2 regions of the Shewanella sp. 0m-8 genome follow, and region 2 is predicted to be linked to the other one. Evidence: riboswitches for the same ligand, from Rfam matches in the RefSeq annotation. Region 2 holds a riboswitch; the other holds the start of a gene.
The links. Region 2 has a riboswitch for cobalamin ahead of ACVBIO_RS11070 (ABC transporter ATP-binding protein). Riboswitches for the same ligand answer to the same signal wherever they lie in the genome.
Positions count from the first base shown of each region.

Region 1 (15,416 bases), on a different contig from region 2:
GGCCAGAACACAACAACTCATGCTGGTGCTATCTTACGCCTAAGCCCCGATGGCACAGTGCCAAGTGATAACCCATTTATCGATAATGCAACGGTGCTTGATGAGATCTGGAGCTACGGCCACCGTAATCCACAAGGCTTATTCTTTGATGCTGATAGCCAAAATCTGTGGTCAATTGAGCATGGACCCCGCGGCGGCGATGAGCTTAACCTTATTAAAAAGGGCGCAAATTATGGCTGGCCGATAACCTCACACGGTAAAGAGTATTGGGGGCCGCTTAGTGTTGGCGACGGTAAATTAAAAGAAGGGGTTGAACCACCAGTTAAGGTGTATATCCCCTCTATCGCACCCGGTAGTTTAGTGCTTTATCGAGGCGATAAATTTCCGCCGTTAAAGGGTAAACTGCTTGCTGGCGCATTGAAGCTAACTCACATCAATGTGATTAGCATTAATGATGCTGATGAGGCTATTGCAGAGCAGCGAATAATGTCAGAGCTTGGTGAGCGGATCAGAGATATTGAAGTCTCACCTCTGGGTGATATTTATTTTAGTACCGATAGCGGTAATATTTATAAGCTTAAAAGATAGGTGCTAGGAAAAGCTAAGAAAGGTCCTAGGTCCTAGAAAAGTCGGAAAAGCTAAGGCGGACGGCCTGCGGTCTTGCGTACGTGACTGCGTCACTTACGGAACGGGTTGAAAAGCTAAGAAAGGTCCTAGGTCCTAGGAAAGTCGGAAAAGCGGTGGCTGTTGTAGGTCGGGCTTTAGCCCGTCAAGCTTGTGCTTTTCCTAGCAGGGCGAAGCCCGTCCTCGCAGCGAAGCGTCCTAGGTTCTAGGGCCTATGCTCTAACCTTAAGTTCTGTACAACACTTTAGTTACGTGATCATTGCCAGTAACTTGGTTGATTTATGTTCTGTACAACACTTTTATCACATGCCAACCGAACTTGGTCTTAACCAAGTGTGGAGTGATTAACTCGCCAGTAAAACAAACCTTATCAAATTGCGGCACCATCTGGCCTTTCTTAAATTCGCCTAAGCTACCGCCTTTCTTACCCGATGGGCAGGTTGAGTGCTTCTTGGCTAGTACGTCAAACTTAGCCCCTTTATTGAGCTGCTTAATAATATCTTCGGCAAGTGTTTGGTGTTTCACCAAAATGTGTAATGCGGCTGCAGTGCGCGCCATCTTAAGGCCTATATAATTTGAAACTAATGGGCGAGATTATATCGTTTATGGCGTGTCTTAGGCTAGCGTTAAGCTAAAGTGACGCTGATATACGCATTCGTGTGTCGTTATTGGTTGCTCTATAATGATGGCCTTAAAGTCACATAACAGTCTCAGCTGGGAATCGATAAGTGTTAAAAAGCCGCAGTTATAAACGTATAGGTCCAGATTATCGGTTCGATGAGCAAGTGAGTTTTGTTGATATCAAACAGGTATTCGGTCTTGGTCATATTCGCCTTGGTAAGTGGGTTGAAAACGAGGAGCGGGATAAAGCGGCTAACCTGATTTTTGATTCGTTAGCAGATTTGGCGTTTATCTTAAAACTCCCTCCTAAAGCAATCGGCCTGCGCGAAACCTTAAACCTCGCTTTTGGTAGTGGTGGTCAAAAAGGCGTACAGGCCCATTATGCGCCGCACCGGTGTGAGTTAGCACTGGCCAAAAATGCAGGAGCTGGGGCGCTTGCCCATGAATTCTGGCATGCGTTTGACCATTATATTGCGCCAAAATCCTACCATACGTCACCACGGGGGATCTCCTTTGCTAGCCACAGCTGGATAGCCAATGTTAAACCGATAAAGCATCCACTGAATCAGCGTTTAGAGCGGGTATTTGAGGTGACGATGCTTTCTGATAATGGCAACGATGGCCATGACTATGTTAGTCGGGCAATTGTGCTCGATAAGCAGTACGGTACTCAGTATTTTTCGCGGCCAACCGAGTTAATGGCGCGGGCCTTTGAGAGCTGCATTGAGTCTTATCAAGAGATTTGTAACCCTTACTTGGTTGATGAAACCTTAACGTCGTCCTTATTTGATGCTGGAGGTTACCCAAGTATTGAGCATAGAGCGCAGATTTTTAATGCGCTCATCGCTTATTTTGAGCCTTTAGGTGATGCGATAGGGCGAGAGTCGCAGTCATCTTAAATCAGAGAAACTAACGAAAAGCTGGTGGCTTTTCGTTAGCTTAATGGTGTTAAAACGTGACTGAGTAGTTTGCGTCTTGTGGGGGCGTCATTGCGATATCGGTAATCGTTGTTGTACCTAAGCTATTGGGGGCAATTTTAGCGGCAATTTTGTTAGCGCCATTAGATAGTGCGAATTGATGGAAACTCTGACCGTTACACACGAGTTTTGGAAACACTCTGCGCTTGTTGATTTTATGTTCCTGCATGGTTCTGTTATACAAAAAGAGGTTGTTATTTAAGCCTGTTTTACAGACTGCGATGAGTGTTTTCTCTAAATTAGGTTCCATTGCGGCTGATGCATTAAAAGTGATTGAGGTCAGTATAATCGCGGTTAATGTAATCATTTTCTTCATCGGTTGCTCCTTGCGTGGGGGACTTAAAAAGACTTTAAGTTATGCGTTTGCATGGAGCTATTTAAACGCAAGCTGATGATAAATGATGTGTTAACTTTGTATACAAGTGTATCTTTATCTTATTCTCAATTCAGTTGATGTCTGCAGGTAACAACATGTGTATGTGGCGCAAATATGCATACATTTGGCGACATAACGAGACTTTAAAAACAAAAAAGCCCGCAATAAGCGAGCTTTTCAATCTTAATAAAAGTGAAGGCGGGAATGCTTGTTAAGCGTTCTTCACTTTCCAGTTAACTTCTTCACCGGCGAAGAATGGCACGATTGGATTACCGTTAGGCAAGATGATTTCGCTCGGAACCGTCCATTTCTCTTTCACTAGCGTCACCGTGCTAGTGTTGCGAGCGAGGCCATAGAAGTCAGGGCCATGCTTACTGGCAAAGCCTTCAAGTTTATCTAGTGCACCTAAGTCATCAAAGACCTGTGCATATAGCTCTAATGCACTCCACGCGCTATAACAACCGGCGCAGCCACAAGCTGATTCTTTGCGGTGCTTCTCGTGCGGCGCGGAGTCGGTGCCTAAGAAGAACTTACTTGAGCCTGTTGCAACCGCAGCGCGAAGCGCTTCTTGGTGGGTGCTGCGCTTAAGAACTGGCAAGCAGAAGTTATGTGGGCGAACGCCACCTACAAGCAAGTCATTACGGTTAAGTAATAAATGCTGCGGGGTAATCGTTGCCGCCACATTGTCCGCTGCTGACATAACAAAGTCAGCCGCATCTTTAGTGGTGATGTGCTCAAATACCACTTTTAGGCTTGGGAAAGAGGCAACGATGCGGGCAAGGTAGCGCTCAATAAATATGGCTTCACGGTCGAAAATATCGATATGCGATTCAGTGACTTCACCGTGTACCAATAGCAACATACCGTGTTTAGCCATGGCTTCAAATACAGGGAACAGCGCATCAAGCGTTTTGACAGCCGCGTCTGAATTGGTGGTTGCACCTGCAGGGTAAAGCTTTGCAGCAACAACGCCGGCAGCTTTAGCATCAATGATGTCTTGCTCTGTGGTGTTGTTGGTCAAGAAGATGGTCATAAGCGGTTCAAAAGTCGAACCTGCTGGGCGCGCAGCCAAAATACGTTCACGATACTCAGTTACCATCTTCGCATCGGTGACAGGTGGTAAAAGGTTAGGCATAACAATCGCACGTTGAAACAGGCGCGCTGTTGCGGGAACCGTTTCTTGTAACATATCGCCATCGCGAAAATGTAGGTGCCAATCGTCAGGGGTAAGTAGGGTGATCTGCGTCATTTGGGGTTCCTAAGCGTTTACGACAAAGTAACTGGCTTTTTCAGCCTTTTCTTAGGCCGGTATTGTGCCTGAAATCGCGGCCGCTTAATAGCTGAACCTCTATAAGAGTCGATAAATACTGACCATTTTAAAATGAGCGCTTGTGCAATTTTGGCTGCTTGCGATAATCCAGCTTAGTATTGGGGTGCTGTAAGTCCTCTTGGAGCTAATACTGGGGCTAATACAGGGGCTAACTACAGTAAGTCGTCTCGGCGCTAATGCTGGGGCTAGTACAATGAGTCCTCTTTGCGCTAATACAGGGGCTAGTACGGTGAGTCGTATTGTAAAAAAGTACAGTAAAAATATTGGGTGATAACTAAGTAACATGCGTTTAGACAAATTTATCTGTAAAAGTACCGATCTCAGTCGTGCTCAGGCTAGCGATTGTATTGAGCGCGCTGAAATTAGCGTCAATGGCGAGACCATCACGGATGTGGCTTTTCAGGTACATGAAAGCAATGAGATCCGCTATCAAGGGGGCAGATTAGTGGCGCGGCCATCGCGTTACATCATGCTGCATAAACCTATGCATACGCTAAGCTCGAATGTTGATGGCGATTATCCAAGCCTGTTTAACTGTATTAAGCTCGAAAGAGTGGAAGATTTACACATTGTAGGTAGGCTTGATGCCGACACGACAGGCTTAGTGCTACTGACCGATGACGGTCGTTGGTCGTTTGATATTATCAGACCCGACAAACAGTGTGAAAAGACCTACCGAGTGACCTTAAGAGACCCAGTTGCCGAAGACGTTGCTGAAAAGTTTAAACAGGGTGTGCAATTGCAAAATGAAAAGGCGCTAACACTCCCAGCGAAGCTTGAGATTGTCACGCCTAAAGAGGTGTTACTTACCATTACCGAGGGCAAGTATCATCAGGTGAAGCGGATGTTTGCCGCTGTGGGGAATCGCGTCAACGGCTTGCATCGTGAGCAGATAGGCGAGCTTAAACTCGATGTTGAGCTGGGGCTGTGGCGCTATCTGAGCGAGGTTGAAGTTAAGCAATTGTCGACGCCAACGCCGACATAGCCCTTAAAGCAATAGTCTGCTAAGTAACCACTTGGCTCAAACTTAAACTTAAACTTAAACTCAAGCTCACTGGGCACCAGCCTCATTTAGTGATTAGTCTGTCCAGTGCAGTACATTGTGAATGATTGACCAACGCGGCTCTACTTTTTTAGCGCCTTTACCTAGCATCCAATAATCGTAAATAGCTGCTTGGGTACCATCAACTTTACGTAAGCGCTGCCAATTATTGATGTAGTTGAGCAGCGACTGGTTATATTGTGCGACCGCGTACGCCACAGGATAATGTGTTTTATTTTCCAGCAGTGCAATACCGTAGCCCGGGAAGAACAAGGTCCAGGCTGAGCCTGCCTGGGCACTGATCACTACCGCATCATATTTGTGTTTTTTCTGCCTAAAGAAGTCTTTGTAGCCTTCAATTTTTACAAACTTGAGGTTGGGGGCGAAACGCCTAGCCTCTTCGATAGCATCGCTATGTTCAACATAAGCTATGGTCATGCCCTGCATCTGTTTAATTTTTTCGTTACTCTTAAAGTCGTTCACCAAATAGTCTTTAGTCGCTATAGCAAGGTTAAGCTCAAGCACTGGGTTAGCGTAACTTAAGGCATCCATCTGCTCGATGTCCATGGCAAGGCCTGACATGGCAATATCAAAAAACCCCGCTTTTAGAGAGGCGACCAGTTGGTCTTTTTTAAAGGGAATAAATTCAATTTTCACCTTTAAGTCTTCTGCAAGTTTCGTCGCCATAGCGGTATCAAACCCGACTAAGTGTCCAGCATTGTTGTAATAACTAAAGGGCACGTTACTTGGGATATAACCCACTCTGAGGGTGCCCGCATCTCGAATCGCTTGTACCCCTCGGATGGGGGTTGCGGGAGTTTGGCCTACAATCGGGAACTGTTTTTTTACTTTGGTCGGTACTTTATCGGCCACCTGCATGTTGGCGATAACGCCACTGGTGATCTCTGGGCTATGAATAAACATCCCCATGCCGACACGGCAAACTAATAAGGTTGCAAACACACTGATACCAATGCCTAAACTCATCTTCAATAGTTGCGGTGGGCGTATTTTGAGTGATTTTTGAAACAGCGATGCCGTTAATAAGGTGAGTGCAAACAGGTTCATTACCGCCGCAATAGAATTAAATTTACCTGTGATAAAGCCAGACATGACAAATAACTGGAATAGATCAGTTGGGAGTTTAACTAAGTCGAGCATAAACGGAATGGCCACATAGACACTGCCAAATAGCGCTAATAGCCCACTGATAGAAAGCGAAGGGATACTGGTAATATCAACAGGAGTACCATTAAACCAACCTGCAAAATAGATAAACATAATAACGGTGAGCTTACCGATATTAGGGAAGGTAAAGGCGATAGGCACCAAAATTTCAATCAAGGTGGCGCCGTCTTCGCATAAGTCGTCGTGCTCGCGCATCACCTGCTTACACTCTTCAACAATCACCGGGATTACGATGAAGATGTTACCGGTAGCAAAAGCGGTGACTAGGCTGGATTTAGAAATGCGCAGTGCTTGAGCAAAGGTAATGGGCGTCAACGAAGCTACAATCCAGGGCAATACCCAAAATGTGAGTAGCAAACACAGCACAAAGTAGCTGATAAGGTAAACCTGCATACTGGCAAACTCATCGACTCCCATGGTGCCTGCTGCCGAGGCCGACATAGCAAAAATACCGATAGGTAGAATTTTCACTAGACCTTGAGTAATGCGCGAAAAAATTTCTGAGCTGGTATGCATAAAGGTCAGTATTTGCTGTTTATGCTCGCCTTGCATGCCGATAAGCGCAAGCCCCATAGCGATGCTAAATACCACCATGGCAGGTACATAACCATCAGCCATGGACTCAAAGGGGTTAGAGGGAATATACAGCTTGAAATAATCGATTGGTGTAACAGGTTCAATGCTGCTGGTACTAAAGAAGGAGGCCGATTCGATAACAGGGAAAGACAGCGGCATTAAAGCAATCATTACAATCGCTAATAGCCAAAGCAGCAACATGATAAGACCGGCGCGGCTAAAAATAAGTTTGGCTGTATTTTTTTGCAGTTTACCAATACCGCCAACGAGTGACACAACGATATAGGGCAGTACCGTCATCTGCATCAGCAAGATCACCCCTGTGCCTATGGTCGCCATCCAAGCGATGGATTCCCCGAAAAACAGCCCCACGGCAAAACCAACAAACATGGCCACTAACATCTGGGTTGAGCTGGACATTGCAAGAGCTTTCTTTAGCACGCACATCACCTAAGTAGTTTGAGATCCCAGTGGAAAGATTTTTAGCACAGTTAAAAAGAAGCGTTAACTGTGACTGGGAAATGTTATTTATTATAAGTTCGGTATTGGTTTACTTTAAAGTAATAAATTTAAAATTTGGGCATAAAGGTTAACATTAGCAGCGGGTTAAGTGTTTAGCCGCTAAGTCGATAAATGCCCTGACTTTAGGCGATAAGTGTTTACGGCTCGGGTAAACGACAAAAACATCGATATCGGAATTAGGCAAGTGTTCAAATAAAATCTCTAACTGATCACTTTCAAGCGCATCTCGCATATAGAAACTCGGTAAACGAGTGATACCATGACCCGCCAGTGCCATATCCAGCTGCATATCACCATTGTTGCAGAGTATTTTTGGGCGAATATCAACGACAAAATGTTTGCCGTCATGATCAATATAATCCCAGCGGCTTGGCTGCTTATGATTGGAGTAGCAGATGCCGTAGTGTGTTTCTAATTCTCTGGGATGGTGGGGTTTTCCGTGGCGTGAAATATACGCTTTCGACGCCACAGTGTAGGCTTTGCAGCTATAAAGTTTGCGGCAAATAAGGCTCGACTCTTCAAGGTGTGCTGATGCTCTAATGGCTAAATCATAACCGTCGGCAATCACATCGGTGCGTTTATCGCTTAAATCTAAGTCTAAACTTACATTGGGGTATCGCTGCAGGTATTCAGAAATAATGGGCTTAAGGTAGTTTTGCGCAAAGCCGACCGGGCAACTTAATTTAAGTACACCGCGGGGGCTGACATCGTGTTGAGTGACCAAGCCCACCGCCTGTTCGGCATCAATTATTAACTGTAAGCACTGCTGATAGTAAGCCTCTCCCTCGGGTGTTAAGCCGATAGAGCGGGTGGTTCTATTGAGTAGCCTGACCCCAAGTCGAGCTTCAAGCTTATTGACCTCTTTACTCACATAAGAGGTAGAGTGACCTAAAGCCTCTGCCGCGGCTGAGAAGCCAGCACTTTTTACGACTTGGACAAATATTACAATTCCATCAAATAGTTTATTTATAGTCATATCCCCCTTAATTAAAAGCCATATGGAAATAGTAAATATCTTTTGAGGTTATTAATCTTTATTTGTCATCAATATACACTGCTCTACATCGAGTTGTCGTTCTAAACTTAACCTTTGCTTAATTGTGAGCACGGTACTTGAACCCAACGCAATTTGCAGAGTTAACTGCAGTCACTGAATATGAGAGTCCTATTATGAAACTATTAGCCTTTGCAGCTAGCAGCAGCACTAAGTCAATCAACAAGCAACTTGCAACCTATGCAGCATCATTAGTGCAGGGAGCTGAGGTTGAAATTCTTGATATTAACGATTATGAGATGCCACTTTTTAGTCAGGACCGAGAAGAAGAGCTTGGTCACCCAGAGCTGGCGCAGCAGTTTTTTGCCAAGATTGGTGAAGCCGACGCCATTATTATCTCTTTTGCTGAGCATAATGGTTCATACACTGCCGCTTATAAAAACCTGTTTGACTGGACATCACGTATCGACATGAAAGTGTTTCAAAACAAGCCAATGCTATTACTTGCTACCTCTCCGGGGCCGGGCGGTGCATCAAGCGTATTAGCTGCAGCTTCAGGATCTGCGCCATACTTTGCTGCAGATGTCAGGGCAACGCTCTCAGTGCCAAGCTTTTTTGATAACTTCGATATGGAAACGCAAGTGTTGAGAAATCCTGAACTTGTAGCGGCGTTGAAAGAAGCGGTCGTTTTATTGAAATAAGTTAAAGTTTAAATAAGCTAAGGTTTAAATAAACAAGGGTTGAGGTGTGACCTATTGATATCATTATTTTTTAACCGATAAAAGCGCCAGCTGCTGGCGCTTTTATCGGTTTAGCTATTTTTTATCACATCACATCACATGTATATCGCGAGATTCTTTATCAGAGCTCGTTTAAGTGATAACCGCTTGTTTAAGGCGTAACTTTGATGCGCTCAACGTCAGTCGCTGGTGGATCAATCATAAAGTCGAGCTGTACCTTTGCCTGTTTAAGGCCTTTACTGCTTTCACTGTACTGCCACTGCTTAAGTGCAGTTGTCGCAGAGCTATCAAATACCCCTTCAGGTGATGACTTAACAACGCTGACATTGCTAACCGCACCACTTGGGCTGATATCAAACTGTAAGACAACAAAACCACTTTGGTGAGCGTTAGCTGCCTCAATAGGATACTTAGGCTCGATACGGATTGTTGGGTGAACAGCGTCATGGTTGTGATCGCCGGCCTGCACCTGCTGATTGAGCAGCAAGCCACTGATCCCTAATGCGATAGTCAAACCGATAATGGCAAAACCGCTCTGACCTTGTTGAAATGTCTTCATTTGCATAATACGCTCCTTGAGTATGTTTTTATTTCCATAATGTGTGTGTAGCAGGCCGTGATGAGCTTGCTGGGAGTAGGCTAACAGCACTTGGCTATAGCAGATCTTTTGTTGTTTATTCAATGATTGAGTGACAAAGGCGTCACAGGCTAACTCTTGATCATCTCTAAAGCGTCGATAAGCGAGCCAACAAATAGGATTAAACCAGAACAGGCTGAGTGCGCTGTAGGCCAATAAATTACTGAGCAGATCTCGGCGCTGGTGGTGGTATTGCTCATGGGCGATAATCGATTGCTGCTCATCGGCGTTAAGCTGAATAAAATTAGAGGGCAGTATGATTTTCGGGTTATTGACCCCGACGAGCATAGGTGATTGCACACCGGGGTGGCTATAGGTCGGTAAGTTGGCGCCAGTGTGATGGACTCTAGTCGCAGTGCTTAATATGCGAGTTAAAGCTATCGCTTGTAGGCTGAGCAGAGTCACCATAGCCGCAATGCCAACTAACCATATCGACAGCGCAATCTTGGCGTAATCGCTGGTTTGAACTGTAGCCATAGCTTTGCTAGCGATAACACTATAGTGAGCGAATTGTTCTGCCTGGGCTGCAGCAAGAGTGTTGGGCATGCTTGCGATTAACGCAGAGCTTATCAGTAAAGCGGGAACTGCTAACCATAGCTGGTAGGTTTTACGTGCCCCCAATCGCTGCTGTAAAAAGCGGTGGCTTATGAGTAAACCACCACAAACAAGAGTAAGTAACAGGGTTTGCTGTGCCATCCATAGCATCATGATTTGTTGTCCTTTTGCCAGGTATCAATCAGTTGTTGTAATTCGGCCACGTCTTCGGCGCTGAGCTTGTTTTGCTTGGCAAAACCGGCCACTAAGGGAGCGACGCGACCAGAGAATAAGCGCTCGATGAAAGACTCACTCTCTTTAAGCTGGTATTCACTCTGTTCGATGAGAGGGAAGTAAAGATATGAGCGGCCCTGCTTGTCAAAGCCAATGGCTTGTTTTTTTACTAGGCGGTTAAGTAGCGTCTTGACCGTTTTTTCGTGCCAGTCATTGCTGCGAGATAATTCACTGATGACATCGTTAGCACTCATTGGCGATGATTGCCAAAGGATATTGAGCACACACAGCTCGGCATTACTGATTTCTTTCATAGTAAAACCTCTTTCATAGTAAAACCTTTTTCATAGTTGCTCTCTTTCAAAGTCGGCCTCTTTCAAAGTCATCCTTTGCTGAATGTTCTTTACGATTACAGCTGTAATGTATATTTAAGATTACAAATGTAATTGTATTGCGCAAGTACTTTTTGGTGTTTTTTTTGTTCTAGATTAGCTGTCGGTATATAAGCTATTGTTAAATATGGAAGGGCGGAGGTGATAGCCATTGAAGATGACTGTGCATTTATGCGGATTCAATTTAATGACTTTTTAAGTACCACTTTGACAGATGCACAGATAGAATATCTGTTCATAAAAGTACCCCCAACAAGGATTGTAAAGGTATGACGTCATTATCTCCGCGCATGGCAGCAGGCCTGTTATGTGTAATATTTCTAGCTTTTCCATCATACGGTTTAAGTGATGAAGCGGTTACAGCGCACGTCGATAAAACTCCCAAGCAACTAGCGATTTTTAGTCAAACATTTAATTTTAGTTTGCCGTTAGACTGGAAACTCGCTTATTCAAATCAACAAGAGACGATGTTCTCTGCTGAGTTTGTTCCCGCTTCTCAAGCGTTACAAACCTGGTCATCTATGCTGTGTGTGCAAGGGTTTAAAGGGATCGCTGAAGATGTGAGCCCACAAAAATTTTTAGAGACTATGGCAGAGGTATACTTCGACAGTTGCCAAGGGGAAACGGTGTTTGAAACCTTGCAAAGTGAGCCACTCAACGGCCATGAAGCTGCAAGCGCGATTATCGGCTGCACTAAGATGCCCAACTCTCATATTAAGTCGGTAGCAGGTATTGCTTATGATGAGGTGCAAACTCTAGGAGAGATTGGCCATTACACCGCTATCAGGGGGAAACTGGATCTGTATTTAATTCATAAATCGATTCGTGGTGACGCATTTAGCAAAGAAAATCCTCCCATCAAAGCGCAAAATCAGCAAGAGTTTTTATCTAGTATTACCCCTCTGAGCTTGTATTAAAGGCTTGGTAGACTCAATGTGATAATTATATGTTGCTGATATTAATGTGAAACATTAGATCGCTAGGTACAAGGTGAATATTCCTCGGCTTAAATACGGGTTTTAAGTGGTGTTAAGTTAGACATTTAACCGTATAGACGTCTATAATGCGCGGCACTCTTGATAGTGATATTTGTTCACTTTTGAGTAACAAAAACTTATAACGATATTTAGTCAACTTTATTGGTGCCTCAGGTTACGGCTGTAACTTAGGGATAATCGGGAAGTCAGTTAAATTCTGACACTGCCCCCGCAACGGTGAATGGTGAGAGACAAGTGCGCCTTAATGGATAGGTGTTGAAAGCTTGTATTCGGGTATTAATACGTTAATACAGAACCTAAGTCCGGAGACCGGCCAGCAAAGTGATTTCGATGATTTCGGCGGGCAGATCTCGAAATGCGGCAATTAAACGAACCAATAAACGAGTGATTTTTTTCATTTATGGGTCGTGTCACCGTGACGTATTTGCCCCGTTTTCCTTTAGGAGTAAAAAGGTAAATGGGAACACAACCATCAAAAATCGCACTACTAGTCAGTAGTCTTGTTAGCTTATCAGCCTTTTCAGTTTCGGCCGAAGAAGTCGCATCTCACTTAGCAAATGTTGATGAAACGATTACCGTAACCGGTTCTCGTTTTGATAGAAGCGCCGATCAGCAGCTAACCGTCATTAATACCATTGAACGTGAAGAGATAGCGCGTCTTAATCCAAAGTCTGTGGCTGACGTATTAGAAACACTTCCGGGTGTTAGTGTATCGCGCAATGGCGGTGCGGGTCAGGCAACATCTGTCAGTATTCGCGGCAGTAACTCCAACCATGTATTAGTCCTAATCGATGGCGTTAAAGTCGGCTCTGCCACATTAGGTACAGTTAGCTTTAACAGTTTATCACCTGAAAATATTGAGCGAATCGAAGTCCTAAAAGGACCTCGAGCGTCTGTGTGGGGCAGTGATGCTATTGGCGGCGTCATTCAGATTTTTACTCGCCAACTCAAGGGCGGTGAATGGTTTGCGGGTGCTGAATATGGCAGCAATGAATATATTCGCGGCTCATTTGGCGCAGGTATGACCCATGGCGATGGTAGTACAACACTGAGCGTTAACCATGAGCAATCAGAAGGTTATGATGTATATAACGGCGCAGAGGTTGAAAATGATGATGATGGTTATAAGCGCAACGCGCTTTCAGTAAACGGCTCTCAGCAAATTAATCAAAACTGGCAAGCACTTTGGACCGGACAATACGATAAAGGTAACACTCAGTACGACGATATCTATGCCTCAGGTTCGGCAGATGAGTCAGACTATGATAATTACTTTTGGGATCTTGCTACGCAATACAGTAATGACCGATTTACCAGCAAATTAGCCTTAAGCCAGTCTCGCGATTCAAACGAGAACTTTCGTGGTAACGATATCAGTGTGCCAATATCTGAGTTTGAAACCAAACGCGATCAGGTCAATTGGAGTAACCAATACCTAGCGGCAAGCGACTTGACCCTGACGGGCGGTGTCGATTGGTCAAATGAGTCTGTTAAGGGCGATTATGCCCAAGATGAGCGAGATATCTTAGGTGTCTACGCCTTAGTGCAAAAGCAGTGGAGCAATATACTGGCTGAAGTTGCGGTGCGTTATGATGATGTGGAAAATATCGACAGCGAAGTTTCATATAACGCTAGTCTCGCATATCAGTTTAATGCTCAATGGAGTTTGGCCGCGACAACGGGTACGGCCTTTAAAGTGCCAACCTTTAACGACCTGTACTGGCCAGGTTCTGGTAACGCAGAGTTGCTCTCAGAAACCGCTGAGAGTTATGATCTAACGCTGCATTTTAATGCTAAAGATGTGCGTGCTTATATCAGTGTATTTAAAAATACTATCGATAATCTGATTGCTTGGGCCCCTACGGGTGAGAAAGACGATTATGGTTGGGATATCTGGAAGCCTGCGAATATCAATGAAGCTGAGATCAGCGGTATCGAACTGTCTGCTAATTTCCAGTTATTGAGCCTTGAGCACCAACTGGGTTATACCTATCTGGATGCTGAGAATAAACAAACAGGTGAGCAGCTTGTTGGCCGTAGCGAGAATGAGTTTAACTATATGCTGAGCTATAGCTGGCAACGTTTTGATCTCTTGGCTAACTACCATTATCAAGGTAAGCGTTATGCTGGTTATGATGCGTTTTTGGATGCCTATCATAAAGTTGATTTAAGTGTGGGTTATCAGCTCGATGATGCTTGGAGCTTACGTTTAAAAGCGAACAACATCTTTGACGCAGAGATTATCTCCGCTCAAAACTACTTTAGCCCTGGTAGAGAGCTATTTTTGAGTGTTAGCTATCAAGCATTCTAGTTTTTTGTGACATATTTAAAATGATATGCGTACTTAAGTCAGACCTTGTGTCTGGCTTTTTTTATGTTATTTTTTGGCTACAGTCTCAAGTTAAAAGTTATTGATGAAACCATTATTTAAGCGTCGCCCTATTGTCCTATTGCTCGTTAGTTGCGCACTGCTGTTATTGCAAGCTTGCTCTGGGGCGAGTATTCCGCCCTTATCAGATAATGCACGGATATTAGCTTTTGGCGATAGCCTTACCTATGGCGTTGGCGCGTCGAAGGGCCAAGACTACCCTAGCCAGCTTGCTTCTCTTAGTGGTTTTGAGGTGATTAATGCGGGCGTATCGGGCGAGACAACAACGGGTGGTGCAGCACGTTTAGCTTCGTTATTAGATAAGCATTCACCAGAGCTATTAATCTTGTTAGAGGGCGGTAATGACTTCTTAAGAAACCATGCTATCACGACGACTAAATCTAATTTGGCCGCCATGATAGAGATGGCCCAGTCGAAACAGATCCCAGTTTTACTGGTTGCGGTGCCACAAAAGAGCCTATTTTTATCGGCGTCACCGATTTATGAGGAGCTTGCAGAGCAATATGAGTTGGTTTTAGTCGACGATGCGTTAAGTCGCTTATTGAAAAGTCCGAGTAAAAAATCGGATGCGATACATTTAAATGACGCAGGCTATTTTGACCTTGCCAAAGCGATTTATCAGGCTATATAACAAAGGCTTACATTAATATATTAGCGTAGCCAAAATCCCTCCGGTTTTAATACTATTCCTGGCTCTTGCTACTGATGGCAGGTTTTATCAGCTACTTATTTAGTGGAGGTGAATAAAATTGTTGAAACTTGTTAAGGTTGTCGCTTATATGGCTTGACCTTTGACGTCATTGTGTGGGTTAATTTGCCACGGAATTGAGTGCACATCATGATTAAAAATAATAAGGTTTAATGTTTCGCATGACAGATCTTGAGCAGCAAGTATTTACTCAAGTACGCGCAATTATCAGCAACGAAGAGCAGGTAATTGGTCGTAGAGGGATCCTTATCCCATTGAAAAAGGCCATTATTGCAGACGGTGATATCCGTAATGTTATCGATATCGTGTCATCCGATCCGGCCGTATCTGCCCATCTGCTTTGGCGCAGCAACAGTGCAGATCACGCCACACCGCAATCGAGTAAGAATCGCTCATTAAAAGATGCTTTAGTACGTTTAGGTCAGGTTAATATTTATCGTTATGCGTTTACTTTCTATCTGAAAGAGCGTTTAGACGAATTGAATGAGCCTTACAAAAAGCTGGTTCATGGTTATTGGGCGCTTACCGAAGCG
Region 1 is NZ_JBRIMB010000022.1:53,893-69,308, forward strand. It holds gene ACVBIO_RS12145 (PQQ-dependent sugar dehydrogenase) at 1-588, shown strand, start outside; gene ppiC (peptidylprolyl isomerase PpiC) at 904-1,182, opposite strand; gene ACVBIO_RS12155 (CLCA_X family protein) at 1,353-2,144, shown strand; gene ACVBIO_RS12160 (DUF3718 domain-containing protein) at 2,194-2,538, opposite strand; gene pyrC (dihydroorotase) at 2,810-3,847, opposite strand; gene ACVBIO_RS12170 (pseudouridine synthase) at 4,212-4,913, shown strand; gene ACVBIO_RS12175 (cation:dicarboxylate symporter family transporter) at 5,007-7,154, opposite strand; gene ACVBIO_RS12180 (LysR family transcriptional regulator) at 7,330-8,232, opposite strand; gene ACVBIO_RS12185 (NADPH-dependent FMN reductase) at 8,427-8,951, shown strand; gene ACVBIO_RS12190 (TonB family protein) at 9,142-10,335, opposite strand; gene ACVBIO_RS12195 (BlaI/MecI/CopY family transcriptional regulator) at 10,332-10,709, opposite strand; gene ACVBIO_RS12200 (hypothetical protein) at 11,057-11,704, shown strand; cobalamin riboswitch at 11,911-12,117, shown strand; gene ACVBIO_RS12205 (TonB-dependent receptor domain-containing protein) at 12,243-14,096, shown strand; gene ACVBIO_RS12210 (arylesterase) at 14,200-14,805, shown strand; gene ACVBIO_RS12215 (HDOD domain-containing protein) at 15,045-15,416, shown strand, end outside.
Region 1: it holds a riboswitch for cobalamin, as region 2 does, so the genes downstream of both, ACVBIO_RS12205 (TonB-dependent receptor domain-containing protein) here and ACVBIO_RS11070 (ABC transporter ATP-binding protein) in region 2, are expected to answer to the same signal.

Region 2 (15,416 bases):
GTTGTTAATCAGCTTTGACACCATAGGCACGGCGCGCGAGGCATCAGCAATGTAGATGGCCCCCGTTGGTGCGTGCGGCGCAATCTTCACAGCGGTATGAATTTTTGAGCAAGTCGCACCGCCAATGATTGACGGAATCGTTAAGCCGGCTTTGTGGAAACTCTTAACGTTATGCACCATCTCATCAAGGCTTGGCGTGATAAGCCCTGACATGCCGATAATATCGACATTTTCAGCCTTGGCGACTTCGATAATTTTCTCCACCGGCACCATCACGCCTAAATCAATCACTTCATAGCCGTTACAAGCCAGTACCACACCAACGATGTTCTTACCGATATCGTGCACATCCCCCTTAACGGTAACCATTAAAATTTTACCGTTAGACTGGCCTGGGACTTTTTCAAGCTCAATATAAGGGTTTAAATAGGCAACGGCTTTTTTCATTACGCGCGCAGATTTTACCACTTGCGGTAGGAACATTTTGCCAGAGCCAAACAGGTCACCAACAATGTTCATCCCATCCATCAATGGCCCTTCAATCACATCTAATGGGCGAGTGGCCTGCTGGCGTGCTTCTTCAGTATCTGCATCAATAAAGTCGGTAATACCTTTAACCAGCGCATGGGCTAAACGCTCATTTATCGGCTTAGTGCGCCACTCTAAATCTTCTTTCTTAACGGTTTGGCTGCCATCGCCGCGAAATTTTTCCGCAACCTCTAACAAGAGTTCAGTGTTGTTAGTCGGCTCCCCATTTTTATCGACAGCGCTGCAAGGTAAGTTCTGTACGATTGCCTCAACTCGCTCTTTTAATTCGGTGTCGATATCATCGTAAATGGCTAGCTGACCGGCGTTGACAATACCCATGTCCATGCCAGCTTGAATCGCGTGATACAGGAACACCGCGTGAATCGCTTCACGCACCGGGTTGTTACCACGAAACGAGAACGACACGTTCGACACGCCGCCAGAGATCATCGCATGAGGTAGGGTGCGTTTTATCTCGGCGGTGGCTTCGATAAAGTCGACCGCGTAGTTATCGTGCTCTTCAATACCGGTGGCGATGGCAAAGATATTGGGATCAAAGATAATGTCTTCTGGCGGAAAACCGACTTTATCAACCAGCACGTTATAGGCGCGGGTACAAATCTCGATTTTACGTGCTTTGGTGTCGGCTTGGCCCTGTTCATCGAACGCCATGATAATTGCCGCAGCGCCGTAGCGTTTAACTAAGGTTGCTTGCTCGATGAATTTTTCTTCACCCTCTTTAAGCGAGATAGAGTTAACGATGCCTTTACCTTGGATGCATTTAAGGCCCGCTTCAATCACTTCCCACTTAGAGGAGTCGATCATAATCGGTACGCGCGAGATATCAGGCTCAGAGGCGATAAGGTTGAGGAATTTGTGCATCATCTCAACGCCATCGAGCATGCCTTCATCCATGTTGATATCGATGATCTGTGCGCCGCTTTCAACTTGCTCACGGGCAACCGACAGCGCTTCTTCATATTCGCCAGTTTTGATCAGGCGTAAAAACTTAGCCGATCCGGTTACGTTAGTACGTTCGCCGACGTTTAAAAATAGCGAATTTTTATCAATGGTCAGCGGCTCAAGCCCTGATAGACGACATGCAACTGGGATGTCGGGCAGTACGCGGGCCGGGTGCTTAATAACCGCTTCACGGATAGCGCGAATATGCTCAGGCGTACTACCACAGCAACCACCAATGATGTTTAAGAAGCCGTCAGCTGCCCACTCTTCAATAATGTTGGCCATCTGCTCGGGCGTTTCATCATAGCCACCAAACTCGTTAGGTAGGCCTGCATTGGGGTGCGCCGAGACAAAGCACTCAGAGATTTTCGATAACTCTTCAACATAAGGGCGCAGCTCTTTTGGCCCAAGGGCGCAGTTAAGACCAATAGACAGAGGCTTAACATGGCGCAGTGAGTTATAGAATGCTTCGGTGGTTTGTCCGGTTAAGGTACGGCCAGAGGCATCGGTAATGGTGCCAGAGATCATAATCGGTAAGCGGAAACCTTGGGTGTCATATACCGTTTCAATCGCAAACAGTGCGGCTTTGGCATTTAGCGTATCAAAAATGGTTTCGACCATGATGATGTCGCAGCCGCCTGCAATTAGCGCGTTGATTGACTCGACGTAGGCTTCAACCAGCTGATCAAAACTCACGTTACGGTAGCCTGGGTCATTCACATCGGGGCTAATTGAGCAGGTTCGGTTCGTTGGGCCAAGTACCCCTGCAACGTAACATTGGCGACCCGTCTCTGCTTCAACTTCATTGGCCGCTTCGCGTGCAATGCGTGCACCCGCTAAGTTGATCGCAGCTGAATGCTCCTGCATGTCGTAATCGGCCATGGCGATACGCGTAGCGTTAAAGGTATTGGTTTCGATGATGTCAGAGCCAGCTAACAGGTAGTCTTTGTGGATCTGCTTGATAGCATCGGCTTGGGTGAGCACCAACATATCGTTGTTGCCCTTTACATCACAATGCCAGTCTTTGAACTGTTCACCACGAAAGTCATGTTCTTCAAATTTGCGATCTTGGATCATGGTGCCCATCGCACCGTCGAGGATAAGGATCCCATCTTGAAGCTTTTGGGTAAGTACTGCTAAAACCTTGTCGGCAGAGTCTTGAGTATGTGCTACTGCGCTCAAGGCATGTGTTGGGGTACAGGTTGCCATAGATAATTCCTACCAGTTCGCAAATCGTTATTCTTGTAATACCAAGCAAAATAAGTCTCTGAATACTTAACTTACCTAGATCTGGTGTAAATCATGTCCGTTATTTTCAGTTAAGGTCGTTTATTATGAGTGACCTTTTATTTTGTTTGGACATTTATACGTATAGACGTCCATAATACGTGAGAGGCGATAAAAAGTGCAAGTGCTAAAGCATGATACTTTTTCAGCATTAAAAGCCAATGAATTTTAACTAAGTTGCTGATAAATAATGAAGGTCAACAGGTATAATGCAAACCACTAAGGTGATTTTACTTCGGCACGGCGAATGCGATGGTGGCAATATTTTACGCGGCCAAGTTGATGTTGCGTTAACTGAGCTTGGTCAGTTGCAGATGAAAAAGGCATTTTCCGCCTTATGCTTAACCGATTTGTCAGTCGATTTTACCGTTAATAGTGTGATTAGTTCACCGCTTCAGCGCTGCGCCAACATCGCAGAGCAATTGGCTCGTGAGCATGATTTAGACTTTTCTATTGAAGCCGGTTTTAAAGAGCTGAACTTCGGCGATTGGGACGGGCAAACCTTCGACGCGCTTTATCAAACTTGTGGTTCAGCGCTTGATAACTACTGGAAAAACCCTTGGTTGCTATCGCCGCCTCATGGCGAGTCTATGCAAGATTTTGAGGCGCGTATCGATAAAGCCTGGCAGGCGATGCTCAAGCTGCATCAAGGAAAGACGGTATTAGTGGTGACTCACGGTGGCGTAATACGTCATTTAATGAGTAAAGCTCTGAACGTCAGTCAGTGTGCGGGTTTTTACACCTCGCTTAAATTGCCTTACGCGGCCACGGTAGCGATTGATGTGCTGCACAATGATAATAAGCAGTTCATGAGCCTAAATTGGCGGTAGAAGTTTAAAGAAGGACCTAGAACCTAGGACCTAGGACCTAGGACCTAGAGCCTAGAACCTTTTTATCGTAGGTCGGGCTTTAGCCCGTCAATCTTGGTTTTATTTATAAAACAAAGGTGATATCAGCCTTGCTGGTATGATGCTAAACTGCGGCGTTATCTTACTTGAGTGCTACTGTCTGCATTAAGGTTAGTGCTTAATACTCACGGGGATTGTCGCTGGGATAGTCTCGTTAGTATCAGCGCGACTAAGCTAATAATAAGTCAAACAAAATGAAAGTTAGGTGCTTAACAGCATAAAGGGAACCGGAGGCTGGCAGTTATTCGCCGCTTAGTCCGGACTGTACCCGCAACTGTAGGGAAGGTTAGCCATAGGGCTGCGCTTCCAAGTCAGATACCTGCCTAACTTATGTTGTTCATTACGTATCATTCAGTACGTGTTGATAATTAAAAAGTGTATCCATATACACATAAACTCGTGCGGGCGACTCGAGGGAGACAATAAATGAAACTCGATACTGGGTTATTAGACTCTTGCTTGGACACTTGCTTGCTAGATGCCAGTTTTTTCTATGAATGGTTGAATGGCAACAATGGCTAATTCGAAATCACAGCAGCAAATTAAAACCGTGCTAGCGGTTAAAGATTTAAGTTGGCACTTAGACGGTAAAGCGATTTTATCGGCAATTGAGTTTAGCTTAGCTGAAGGCAAAATGCTGGGCATTATTGGCCCTAATGGCGCGGGTAAATCCAGTTTACTTCGCTGCTTATATCGCTTTATTAAGCCTAGCAGCGGCAGCATTAATTTATTCGGCCAAGATATTAGCGCGCTATCGGCTAAAGCTTTTGCCCAGCAAATCGCCGTGGTACTGCAAGACACGCCCCATCATTTTGAAATGACTACAGCGCAACTAATTGCTCTTGGTTTAACGCCTCATAAAAGTGCCTTTGATTTTACTAGCCGCAGCGATCGCGTTGTGGTTGCACAGGCGCTTGGAAAAGTGGGTCTTGAAGATAAAGCCAATCAAGCTTATGAGAGCTTATCGGGCGGAGAGAAGCAGCGGGCATTGATCGCTCGCGCCATAGTGCAGCGCCCTAAACTGCTTATTCTCGATGAACCGACAAATCACTTAGATATTCGTTATCAGATCCAAACCTTGGAGCTGCTACGCAGCCTCAACATCACAGTCATCACCTCTATTCATGACCTTAACCTTGCCAGTGCGCTGTGTGATGAGCTTTTGCTGCTAGATAACGGCTGCGCTATAGCCAGTGGAACACCCAAAATGGTACTCACTGAGCAACGTATCGCCAAGGTGTTTGATGTGTGCTGTGAAATCAGGCCGCACCCTCAACATGGCAATCCACTTATCAGTTATTTCTATGGTTACGAGGGCGTGTCGGCAAGTGGTGAGAAAACCGCCGCGGATATAAAGGCGTCAGTTCAAGCTGAAGCTTTCGTTCAAATAAAAGCGAGAGGTACAGATGTTTAAGGTGAGTAAGGCCTCAATCGCGAGTCTGCCGTTAGCCATTAATTGTCGTCGCCGAACTGAGCATCTCGTTCTGCTTATACTCACTTTGGTGGCGCTAATCACCCCATTTGCTGCCACCAGTTTTGGTGCTGCCAGTATTAGTACCTTAGATGTGCTAAATGTGTTTAGCCACAAGCTGTTTAGTATCGGCGATCCTGTTGGCGTAAAAGAGCGCATTATTTGGGAGCTACGTTTACCGCGAGTCTTATTAGCATTTATTGCTGGGGCTGGACTGTCGATAGCGGGCAGTGTGCTGCAAACTGTGACGCGAAATCCGCTGGCAGATCCTTATCTATTTGGGATCTCATCGGGCGCCTCTTTTGGCGCTGTAGTGGCGTTAACCCTCTTTAGCCAAAGCATGCTTTGGCTCAGTCTGCCGGTTGGCGCATTTATCGGTGCCAGCTTATCGGTATTGCTGGTATTGAGCTTATGTGGCCGTAACCTAAGCACCCAGGTTGAGCGCATGTTGCTTTCTGGCGTGGCAACCTCGTTTATGTTTGGCGCACTCGCCAGTTTGATGTTGTACTTTTCCAGTCCACAAGCTGCTGCATCGGTACTGTTTTGGACCTTAGGCAGCTTTGCTAAAGCCAGCTGGCAAGGCTTGTGGCTGCCAGCTTTAGTCGTGCTGATTTCATTGCTGGTTATCTTGTTGAATAAGCGTCAAATTGTCGCTATGCAGGCGGGTGATGAAACGGCTCATACTTTAGGGATCAATGTGGGTCGCTTACGTTTATCTATGCTGCTTATCTGCTCACTTATCACTGCTATTTTAGTGGCTAATTGCGGTGGCATCGGCTTTATAGGCTTGATGGTACCGCATACCGTGCGTTTACTGTTTCCGGGGCGATTCCCATTGCTGTTAACAGCGTTAGTCGGTGGATTATTTATGGTTTGGGTCGATGTATTAGCGCGAACCTTATTGAGTTATCAAGAGCTGCCAGTGGGGATTATTACCTCGGTGATGGGCAGTATTTTCTTTTTGTTTATTTTAGGCGGCCGTCGTGCCAAACGTATTTAACAATTAATGTTGAGTAAGCACCTAAGTTGAGTGGTCTAGGGGACTATACATGTTTGATATAAAACCAATAAATACTGAGTTCGATGCTGAGATTCAGCAAAAAATAGATACTAAAACTAAGCCCCTTGGCGCCTTGGGAGATTTAGAAACCTTAGCGTTACAGATTGCCCACGTATTAGGTAAAGACAAGCCGCAGATTAAGCACCCTAAGATGATGGTGTTTGCTGCAGACCATGGTATTGCTGAATCGGGCGTGTCAATTGCGCCCAGTGAAGTCACCACGCAAATGGTGATTAACTTTATGCAAGGCGGCGCGGCAATTAACGTGTTTACTCGCCAGGTGGGTTTTGACTTAGAGGTAATTGATTGCGGGATCTTAAAGCCGATTGAAAACCTAGAGGGTGTGATTAACCAACGTTTAGGCTCAGGTACTGGCCCTATTCATAAGCGCGCGGCGATGACGCTCGGTGCGGTTAAGCAAGGCTTTAAGATGGCGACAGAGCGAGTCGAGTTCCACCATCAAAATGGTTGTAATTTGATAGCGCTTGGTGAGATGGGCATAGGTAATACCTCGTCTGCTGCTGCGATTATGGCGGCACTAACAGGCATGAAGGCTGAAGATTGTGTCGGCCGAGGTACAGGGATCGACGCGGCGACCTTTAAGCGTAAGAAGATGTTAGTCGAGCAAGCACTGCTTGTGCATCATAGCGAGCTTGACGAGCCTATGCAGGTACTGGCTTGTCTCGGCGGCTTTGAAATTGTGCAGATGACAGGTGCAATGCTGGCTGCAGCAGAACGTAATATGCTGATTGTTGTTGATGGTTTTATTGCTAGTGCAGCAGCACTTGTGGCGGTAAAAATTAACCCTAACGTGCGTGACTACATGATTTTTGCCCATCAGTCAGATGAGAAAGGTCACTTTTTAATGCTAGAGTTTTTGCAAGCTAAGCCTCTGTTAAAGCTCGGTATGAAGCTCGGTGAAGGCACGGGCGCTGCATTGGCGTTACCGCTTATTCAAGCGGCGACCAACTTCTATAACGAAATGGCCAGCTTTGAAGATGCAGGCATAGAGATTTAGTTTTAGAAAAGAAGGGGCTAGGTTCTAGGAAAAGAAAAAGCTAGGTACTAGGGCGTTACAGTTAGCCTCTTTTGTAGGACCTAGGACCTGAAATCGGAGATTTACATGCAAGCTTGGCAAAAACAACTGAATCTATTTTTTATCGCGATGGGCTTTTTTACGCGTATTCCGATGCCGAAATGGATTGAGGTTGACGCAGATAAGCTGAATAAAGCCAGTCGATACTTCGGCTTGATAGGTCTGCTGGTGGGCGTAATTAGTGCGCTGGTTTACAGCTTAATGCTGCACTGGGTATCGCCATCTGTTGCAATTGTGTTTGCCATGATAACCAGCGTGATAGTGACAGGGGGCTTTCATGAAGATGGTCTTGCCGATACGGCTGATGGCCTAGGTGGTGGCTGGACGGTAGAGGCCAAACTTAACATCATGAAAGACTCACGTCTGGGTAGTTATGGCGCGTTGGCTTTGGTGTTAGCATTATTGCTTAAATGGCAACTGCTGACAGAGCTTGCGCTGTTTGACCCCCGCAGTGTCAGTTTGGCATTGATAGTCGGGCATTGTCTAAGCCGCATTGTGGCCGCGAGTTTTATCTTTTCTGAGCAATATGTCAGTGACTCTGACACCAGTAAGAGCAAGCCCCTAGCCCAGCAGCAAGGCATTAATGAGTTATCGATATTGTTAGCAACTGGCGTATTGGCACTGTTGTTAGTCGGTGTTTTTCCTGCGCTCATTTTAATCGTGGGGCTTTTTCTGGTGCGATTTGGCTTTGTAAGACTATTCAGAAAGCAGATCGGCGGCTATACCGGCGACACCTTAGGCGCAGCGCAGCAAGGTAGTGAACTGGCTTGTTATCTATTGTTACTCATCTTAGGAGTTAGCTGGTGATCCATCTGGTATTAGGCGGCGCCCGTAGTGGTAAAAGTGGCTTTGCTGAGTCGCAAGTAAAACAATTTTTAGCCGAGCAGAGTAAGAAACAGCAGGCAATAGATTGCTTGTACTTTGCAACGGCGCAGGCGTTAGACACTGAAATGGATGAGCGTATTTCTCATCATCAAACTCAGCGTGAGTCAGATACCATTCCATGGCGCACTATCGAATGTCCCCTCAAGTTAAGTGCTGGCTTAAAGGATCATGCATCTGAAAATAGCATCATCTTAGTGGACTGTTTAACCTTATGGTTGACCAATCATTTATTAAAGCCTGGGGACGACTGGCTACAGGTGAAGGCGGAATTTTTGCACACTTTGACTATGCTGCCAGGCAGCGTGATTTTGGTCAGTAATGAGGTCGGTTGCGGCATCGTGCCGCTCGGCGAGATTAACCGCCGTTTTGTCGATGAAGCGGGCTGGCTGCATCAAGATATTGCTGCGATTGCAGACAGGGTGACTTTGGTGACAGCAGGCTTACCGTTTAATTTGAAAGGTTAAAAAAACAATCTCATGGCAACAATAAATAACACTGAGTTATATAAGGCTGAGCTAGATAAGACACAGTTTGATAAAAATAAAGCCAAAGTGCTGATGGTGCAGGGCACTACTTCCGATGCAGGTAAAAGCACGTTAGTAGCAGGTCTATGCCGACTGTTCGTTAGGCAAGGCGTAAAGGTTGCGCCGTTTAAGCCGCAAAACATGGCGCTTAACAGTGCGGTAACCATTGATGGCGGTGAAATAGGCCGTGCTCAGGCGCTGCAAGCAATCGCTTGTCATTTAGAGCCGAAAATCGATTTTAATCCGATTTTGTTAAAACCTAGCTCAGACACTGGCTCGCAAGTCATCGTGCATGGAAAAGCGTTAATGCAGATGGAAGCTGAGGACTACTTTGGTAAAAATGCCGAGGGTTACCGCGTTAAGGCTATGGCGGCAGTGCTTGAGTCTTATCAGCGCTTAACCGCCGGTTACGAGATGCTGCTGGTAGAGGGCGCGGGCAGCCCTGCCGAGATTAATCTGCGTGAAGGCGATATTGCCAATATGGGCTTTGCCGAAGAGGTGAACTGCCCAGTCATTATCATCGCTGATATCGATAAAGGCGGCGTATTTGCCCACTTGGTTGGCACTTTGGCGCTACTGAGTGAATCTGAGCAGGCGCGAGTGAAAGGCTTTGTGATCAACCGTTTTCGTGGTGATGTAAGCCTATTGCAAGGCGGCCTAGACTGGTTAGAAAACTACACCAACAAGCCTGTGCTTGGCGTATTACCTTACTTGCACGACCTGCACCTCGACGCCGAAGATGCATTGATTGCCGCGCCTGAAAAAAGCAGTGAAACCAAGCTTAAGGTGTTAGTTTTGGTATTGCCGCGCATTAGTAATCACACCGATTTTGATCCCTTAAGGCTTAATCCGCAGATCGACTTTAATTACGTGTCGATGCAGACACAGGCTGAAGCGAGCAGACTGAACAGCTTGCAATCACTCCCTGCTGCGGATTTGATTATTATTCCGGGCAGTAAAAACGTGCGCGCCGATCTCGAGTTTATTCGAGATCAAGGCTGGGACAGTGCGATAGATAAGCACTTGCGCTATGGCGGCAAGGTATTGGGTATTTGCGGTGGTTATCAAATGTTAGGTCAATTGATCGACGACCCAAGTGGCATTGAAGATAGCCCCGGGTCCAGTGAAGGCTTAGGTCTACTGCCAATAGTGACTGAATTAACCAATAACAAAGTATTGCAGCAGGTTGAAGGTTATTTGAGCTTGTTAGGCGAAACTGCACCGCTAGAGGGTTATGAGATCCACTGCGGCCGCTCTAGAACGCTTTTGCCATTAACTCAACCAATAAGTTTAACGGTTAAAGCATCTAGCGAGCAGCAAGCAACAGCAGCGACCGAAGCTGATGGCATGTTATCGAGCGATGGCAATATTTTAGGCAGCTACGTACACGGCCTATTTGATTCTCCGCAGGCATGCCAGCTGATTTTAAAATGGGCGGGGATGCAAGACGCCGAAGTGGTCGATGTTAATCAGGTGCGTGAGCAACAACTCGATAGATTGGCTGATATGCTCGAGCAGCATTTAGATCTTGATCGCCTCGTTCAGATCTGGGATCCCAACTGATGTTAGCCCTAATGTTAGCCCTAATGTTAGGGCTAACATCAGAACTAACGCTTATATCAGTGCTGGGTATTTTTGCTAAGAAGCGCTAAATGTATTTATAGGCTGTTAAAGCACGAAAATCACTGAGTGCTATAAAAGTCGTCTTTTTGACTGAAACTTAAACGTTAATTGCGTGCAAACTAAACATACAAGATATGATGTACAGTCACTATAATTTAACTTGCTAAAAGCCTCGCCAATGCTGGGTTTGCTTAGGTTTCTTGGTAACTCATGAGTATGGGGTGATTGGTTGCAAAAACTGACGATTTCACAGTGGTGCTTAATTGAAGTATGTAAAATAATCCAGCAAAAATAGATCGGTATTTAAGGGATAAAATAGGAACATAATATGGAAGATAATAAGTCAGCGGATACGATAAAAGCAGAGCGTCATAAAGCGCGTCAGCAGCGAATTAAAGAGGGCGTAGATGCTAAGATCGCTCGCGCCCAAGAAGAGAAAGGCATCTTGTTGGTATTAACCGGTAATGGCAAAGGTAAATCGACTTCTGGTTTTGGCACCGTAGCCCGCTCAGTCGGTCATGGTAAAAAAGCGGCGGTCGTGCAGTTTATTAAAGGTAACTGGGATTGTGGCGAGCGAACTTTACTTGAAGGCGCTGGCGTAGAGTTTCACGTGATGGGCACAGACTTTACCTGGGAGACCCAAGATCGAGAAAAAGACACCGCAGCCGCTGTTAAAGCTTGGGAAGCCACCGAGAAGTTACTGCAAGATGAAAGCATTGATTTAGTCATGCTAGATGAACTGACCTACATGGTGAGCTATCACTACCTAGAGGTAGAACGAGTTATTGAAGCGCTAAAGAATCGCCCGCCAATGCAGCATGTCATCGTCACGGGCAGAGCCTGTCACCGGGCGATAATCGAGCTGGCCGATACGGTGAGCGAGGTGCAAGTTGTAAAACACGCGTTCGAGGCAGGGATTAAAGCCCAGCCAGGCTTCGATTACTGATCTTTCTTCGCTTTCTTTTTTGTGGCGTTATTGTCTGCGCTTTCTCACCCAATCACATGAGCCTTCAGCGGTTTTTGGGTGAAAAGTGCGTATGCTCATGGGCTGAGAAAGTTTGACGGATTAGCCATTAGTTAGAGCTGATATTAGAAGCGATAGTTTGTCATCACACCAAAGAAATGGATCGCTGCAGAGTAGTCTCCTCTAAGTGTTGAATTCGCTAATTGAAATTCAATACTGGGTGTACCGGCATCAATAAATTCATAGTACACATTTATGCGCCATTGTTGGTTCATCTCATAAGTTGCACCAATGGCATACTTCCAAAGCTCACCGGTTGGCACATCTGGATACTGCATTGTGGGATCATCTTGTGGTGTTGACTCGTAAGATACGCCGCCTTCTAGTCGCCATTTATCATTGAGTCGATAATAGCCACCTATACTCGCAGTTACTGTGTCATCCCACTGTCTTTGGATCTCGATAACCCGAGAGTCCAGTGCAATATTGGTGGTCTCGACAGTGCTAAATTGTGTCCAACCTAAGCTCCATAGCAAAGCCGCGTTGTCGGTGAGACTGTGATAACCACTCAAGGATGCATTGGCTGGCATAATAATGCCAACGGACGAGTCTAGTCCTTGATGAGCGATGGTTAAATTGCCATCCATATCGTGTTCAATTTCAGAGCGATATGAAAAACCGAGTCGGTTATTATCGTTAAACTCATAGAAGGCACTGAGTGTATAACCAAAGTCCACATCACTGCCGGTCGCTTCGGTTTGAAACTTATCTGTTCCTGCAAAACTTTGTTCTAGTTTGCCGTATTCAGCGACAAGCCCAACTCCGAGTGATAATTGCTCATTAATCTTGTAAGCGACACTTGGGTTTAGCTGTGTGGTAATGAGTTTGGCATTTTGTAATAACAGTGCGCCTGAAAAGTCAGCGCCATAATCAATCACTGATCCGCCAGTTGATACTAACGCAATACCTGCGCTCCACTGGTCATTAATAGGGGCTACATAATACATGGCTCCTGCAGGCATGGCTGTTCCAGCTTGAGTCGTTGGCTCTCCGCCAGAAAATATGCCATCGGATCCGGTGTCGGTGTACTGAATATCAGACGCCATACCTTGTACATTAAATGCCAAGGTGGACCCTGTAAGTTTTGTCATTGCTGCTGAGTTTGCAAAAGCGGTTTCGGCGCCTTCAGCCAGAGCTTGGGCACCAGCGCCCGCAGTACTCACATTAACTCCACCCAGCTCAGGGAACATGTAAGCGCCCGCCATTGCATTGTGGGCAATCAGCAGTGAAACAACTAACGGAACTGTGATTTTGGTATTCATGGATAACCTTAATAAATTGTCAGCAAAATTTGAGGTAAAAGTGACTCGCCTCCGGTTAGAGGCGAGCCAGCAAATTTACATCGCGTTTAAGTAAGACTTGTAAGAGTGAAGACGGACCGTTGCGGCGCCAATGACATCAATGAAGCTGAAGAATGGATGTGGTTTATTTGCTGCAATCCAGGCTGAACCCGTTGCACCAATAGGGATAACCTTGCCTTCTGGCTCAAAAATTTCGAGGATCACAGTACGGCCATGACTACTGGTATTCGCGCCAACATGTTGTCTAACACTTTGCGGACCTTGGATTGGTGAAATAGAAGACTCGCCTGTGCCTGTGGTAAAGCTGTGGACGCGAGCGCGAAATACTTCACCTGGGTAGGCATCGACATAAAATTCAGCAAATTGGCCTTTTTCTACATAGCGAAAAGTCTGATCGGGTATGCGCATTTCAAGAAACTTTTTTCCTGTGTCGTAAATATGCATATTACCGACACGGCTACCGTCAGCGACATTCACTACCGCAACTTGGCCATCAAATTGCGCTCGAACAGTTTTGCGGTTCTGCTCAAAGTGGGTAGCCTCTAAGTCGGCATTAAGTGAGTTGAGAGTCGCCTCGGCAATGCGCAGTTGCGAATGGTAATACTCAACATCTCGTTTTTTGAAAATCTCTGGCGATGTTTTTGTGCGCTCTAAATCCCTAAGAAACTGAGCAATAGCTTCTTCTTGAGTAACTATTGAGGATTTTATTTTCTCAACCTCAGCGTTAGATTTAGTGTCGACAAGGGAGTAGATGACATCGCCTTGTTTGACGATTTGGTTATGCACAACATGAACATCATCGATTTCTTCTCCGAACAAAGGCGATAGCACTGAATGTGGCGCTTTTATAGTTGAGGAATACGTTAAATCAACGGGTGCCCAAAGGCGGGAAAGTACCCCCAATATAACCAGAATAAATACGCCGCCCGACACAATCCAAAAGCCGTTGCGTAAGCTCCACTTGACGACACCTGTCGAAACGAGGATCCACATGATTAAAATGTAAGGGATCATGACTTCTTTCATAGTGTTACTCCTCTACCTTGTGCAGTTCATTGGCGTTGGCTTTTAACTCATTGCTTTTATTACGGCTATTTCTTATTACGCTGCTTAACGCTTCTCCAATTTGGGACCAGTTAGCAAAAGCGATGATGATGGCTAATACCCACCAAGCTTTATGAATAAATAGGCCACACAATGACAGTGCAAACACCAACTGAACGTGGGAACTGTGCTTTTTTTCTGCACGGTGAACCGCGACTTCATGCAGTGACCACAGTAGGTATAAGATAAAGACCACAAGGGCTATGGTTACCGAGAATAGGTAGCCACTGAAATACTCAGAGTTAAAGATCACCATCATGGTGTCGTTTGGAGTATTAGTAAAAAGGCTCATATCGATATCTTTAGAGTTGATGACTCCCATCGGCGCGAGTAAATAAGCACCGCAGAGCATCAATGCCATAAAAGACAAGAATTTGATAAGTACCAATAAGATGGTAGCGATTTTGGATAAAATGGTTTTAATAAGGTTCATAATATTCCTTAGCAAAATGCAATATGCATTAATTAACGCGAGTCGATGAAAACAGAGCTGCTAACCATCGTTCGAGCATTGCTATGTCTTGGGCTTGTCCATTGATGCGTACTAAACCGAGTGTCTTTGCATCAGTCCAACTCAGCTGTTTAATGGCTAACGCCTCAAGCACGTCTAGTTCTGCAATCAATAAAAGTTCTGTAGACGAAGGTCGTGTTTCTCGGTCTTGTACTTTGGCTTGTTCAGTAAGCAATACGTCGCTGTAATGGCCTTTTACGGGTTGAAATAGACTAAAAGGTATTTGCTGAGCGCTGTTTGTTAGTGCATTGATGAAATGCTCAGCCTTGACGTTTTCAGGACTGGTTAAGTGACTGAGCGTGCCGTTTTGTCTTTCGTAAACGGTGCGTTCAAATACTGGCAGCGATCCGGGCTCTGTAACTAGGAATAACCCCGTATTTTGATGTACTCCACATGCATTGGCGAAAAACGGCATCAAGCATATAAGCATTAGTAATAGACGAGACATAGTGACCACCTAAAACGGAGGGGCTGAGTCGCCCCTCGGGTTAACGTATTATCGAACGATTAGTTTTAACTCATCGGGCGTCATCGGTTTGTCGAAGTAGCTCATAAACAACCCAAAGGCTTGTATGTCACCGTTAGCAAAGTTGAATTTGCCGGAGGTTAAGTTTTTACCAATAACCTGCTGTGACTTAGGGCCTGCAATCAGGATTTGGTTTAACACTTCACGAGTGGTTTCAATCTGCACATCTGCACCGGTATAAGGCGTTGTATGTAGTTGGGCTATGCCGTTACGGATCTCGATAGTCATTGACTCATTGGTGTCGGCAAAGTTGTAGGTCATTGCCATTTCAACATCGAGAGTTTTCTCTGCTATCAATGTTGCGGTCATCATGTCGAAAATCTGCGCGCTAGGCAGCGCGGTTAATACATCGACCGAAGCGAAGCTGATCATGTTAGAAAAGTCACGTGTGCCCTCTAACTCTGCCGCGGCATTAAGTGCCCAGTTACGCCAGTTGATGTTTACTTGATTTGCAGCCCATGTTTTATAGGCTTTAGCTTTCAATTCGCGTACTTCAGTATCTTGCTTATTGATGGTGATGGGATACGACAAGATTTCTGCTGCAAAGGTGTAGTTTTCGGCATCGATTGCAGCTTTTGCGGTTGTGATGATGTTGTCTCGGCCAC
Region 2 is NZ_JBRIMB010000019.1:5,484-20,899, reverse strand. It holds gene metH (methionine synthase) at 1-2,700, opposite strand, end outside; gene ACVBIO_RS11075 (histidine phosphatase family protein) at 2,988-3,608, shown strand; cobalamin riboswitch at 3,873-4,027, shown strand; gene ACVBIO_RS11070 (ABC transporter ATP-binding protein) at 4,192-5,100, shown strand; gene ACVBIO_RS11065 (FecCD family ABC transporter permease) at 5,093-6,157, shown strand; gene cobT (nicotinate-nucleotide--dimethylbenzimidazole phosphoribosyltransferase) at 6,207-7,235, shown strand; gene ACVBIO_RS11055 (adenosylcobinamide-GDP ribazoletransferase) at 7,341-8,120, shown strand; gene cobU (bifunctional adenosylcobinamide kinase/adenosylcobinamide-phosphate guanylyltransferase) at 8,117-8,662, shown strand; gene ACVBIO_RS11045 (cobyric acid synthase) at 8,675-10,285, shown strand; gene cobO (cob(I)yrinic acid a,c-diamide adenosyltransferase) at 10,674-11,291, shown strand; gene ACVBIO_RS11035 (OmpP1/FadL family transporter) at 11,435-12,631, opposite strand; gene ACVBIO_RS11030 (efflux RND transporter periplasmic adaptor subunit) at 12,707-13,696, opposite strand; gene ACVBIO_RS11025 (magnesium transporter) at 13,701-14,207, opposite strand; gene ACVBIO_RS11020 (hypothetical protein) at 14,236-14,733, opposite strand; gene ACVBIO_RS11015 (alkyl sulfatase dimerization domain-containing protein) at 14,782-15,416, opposite strand, start outside.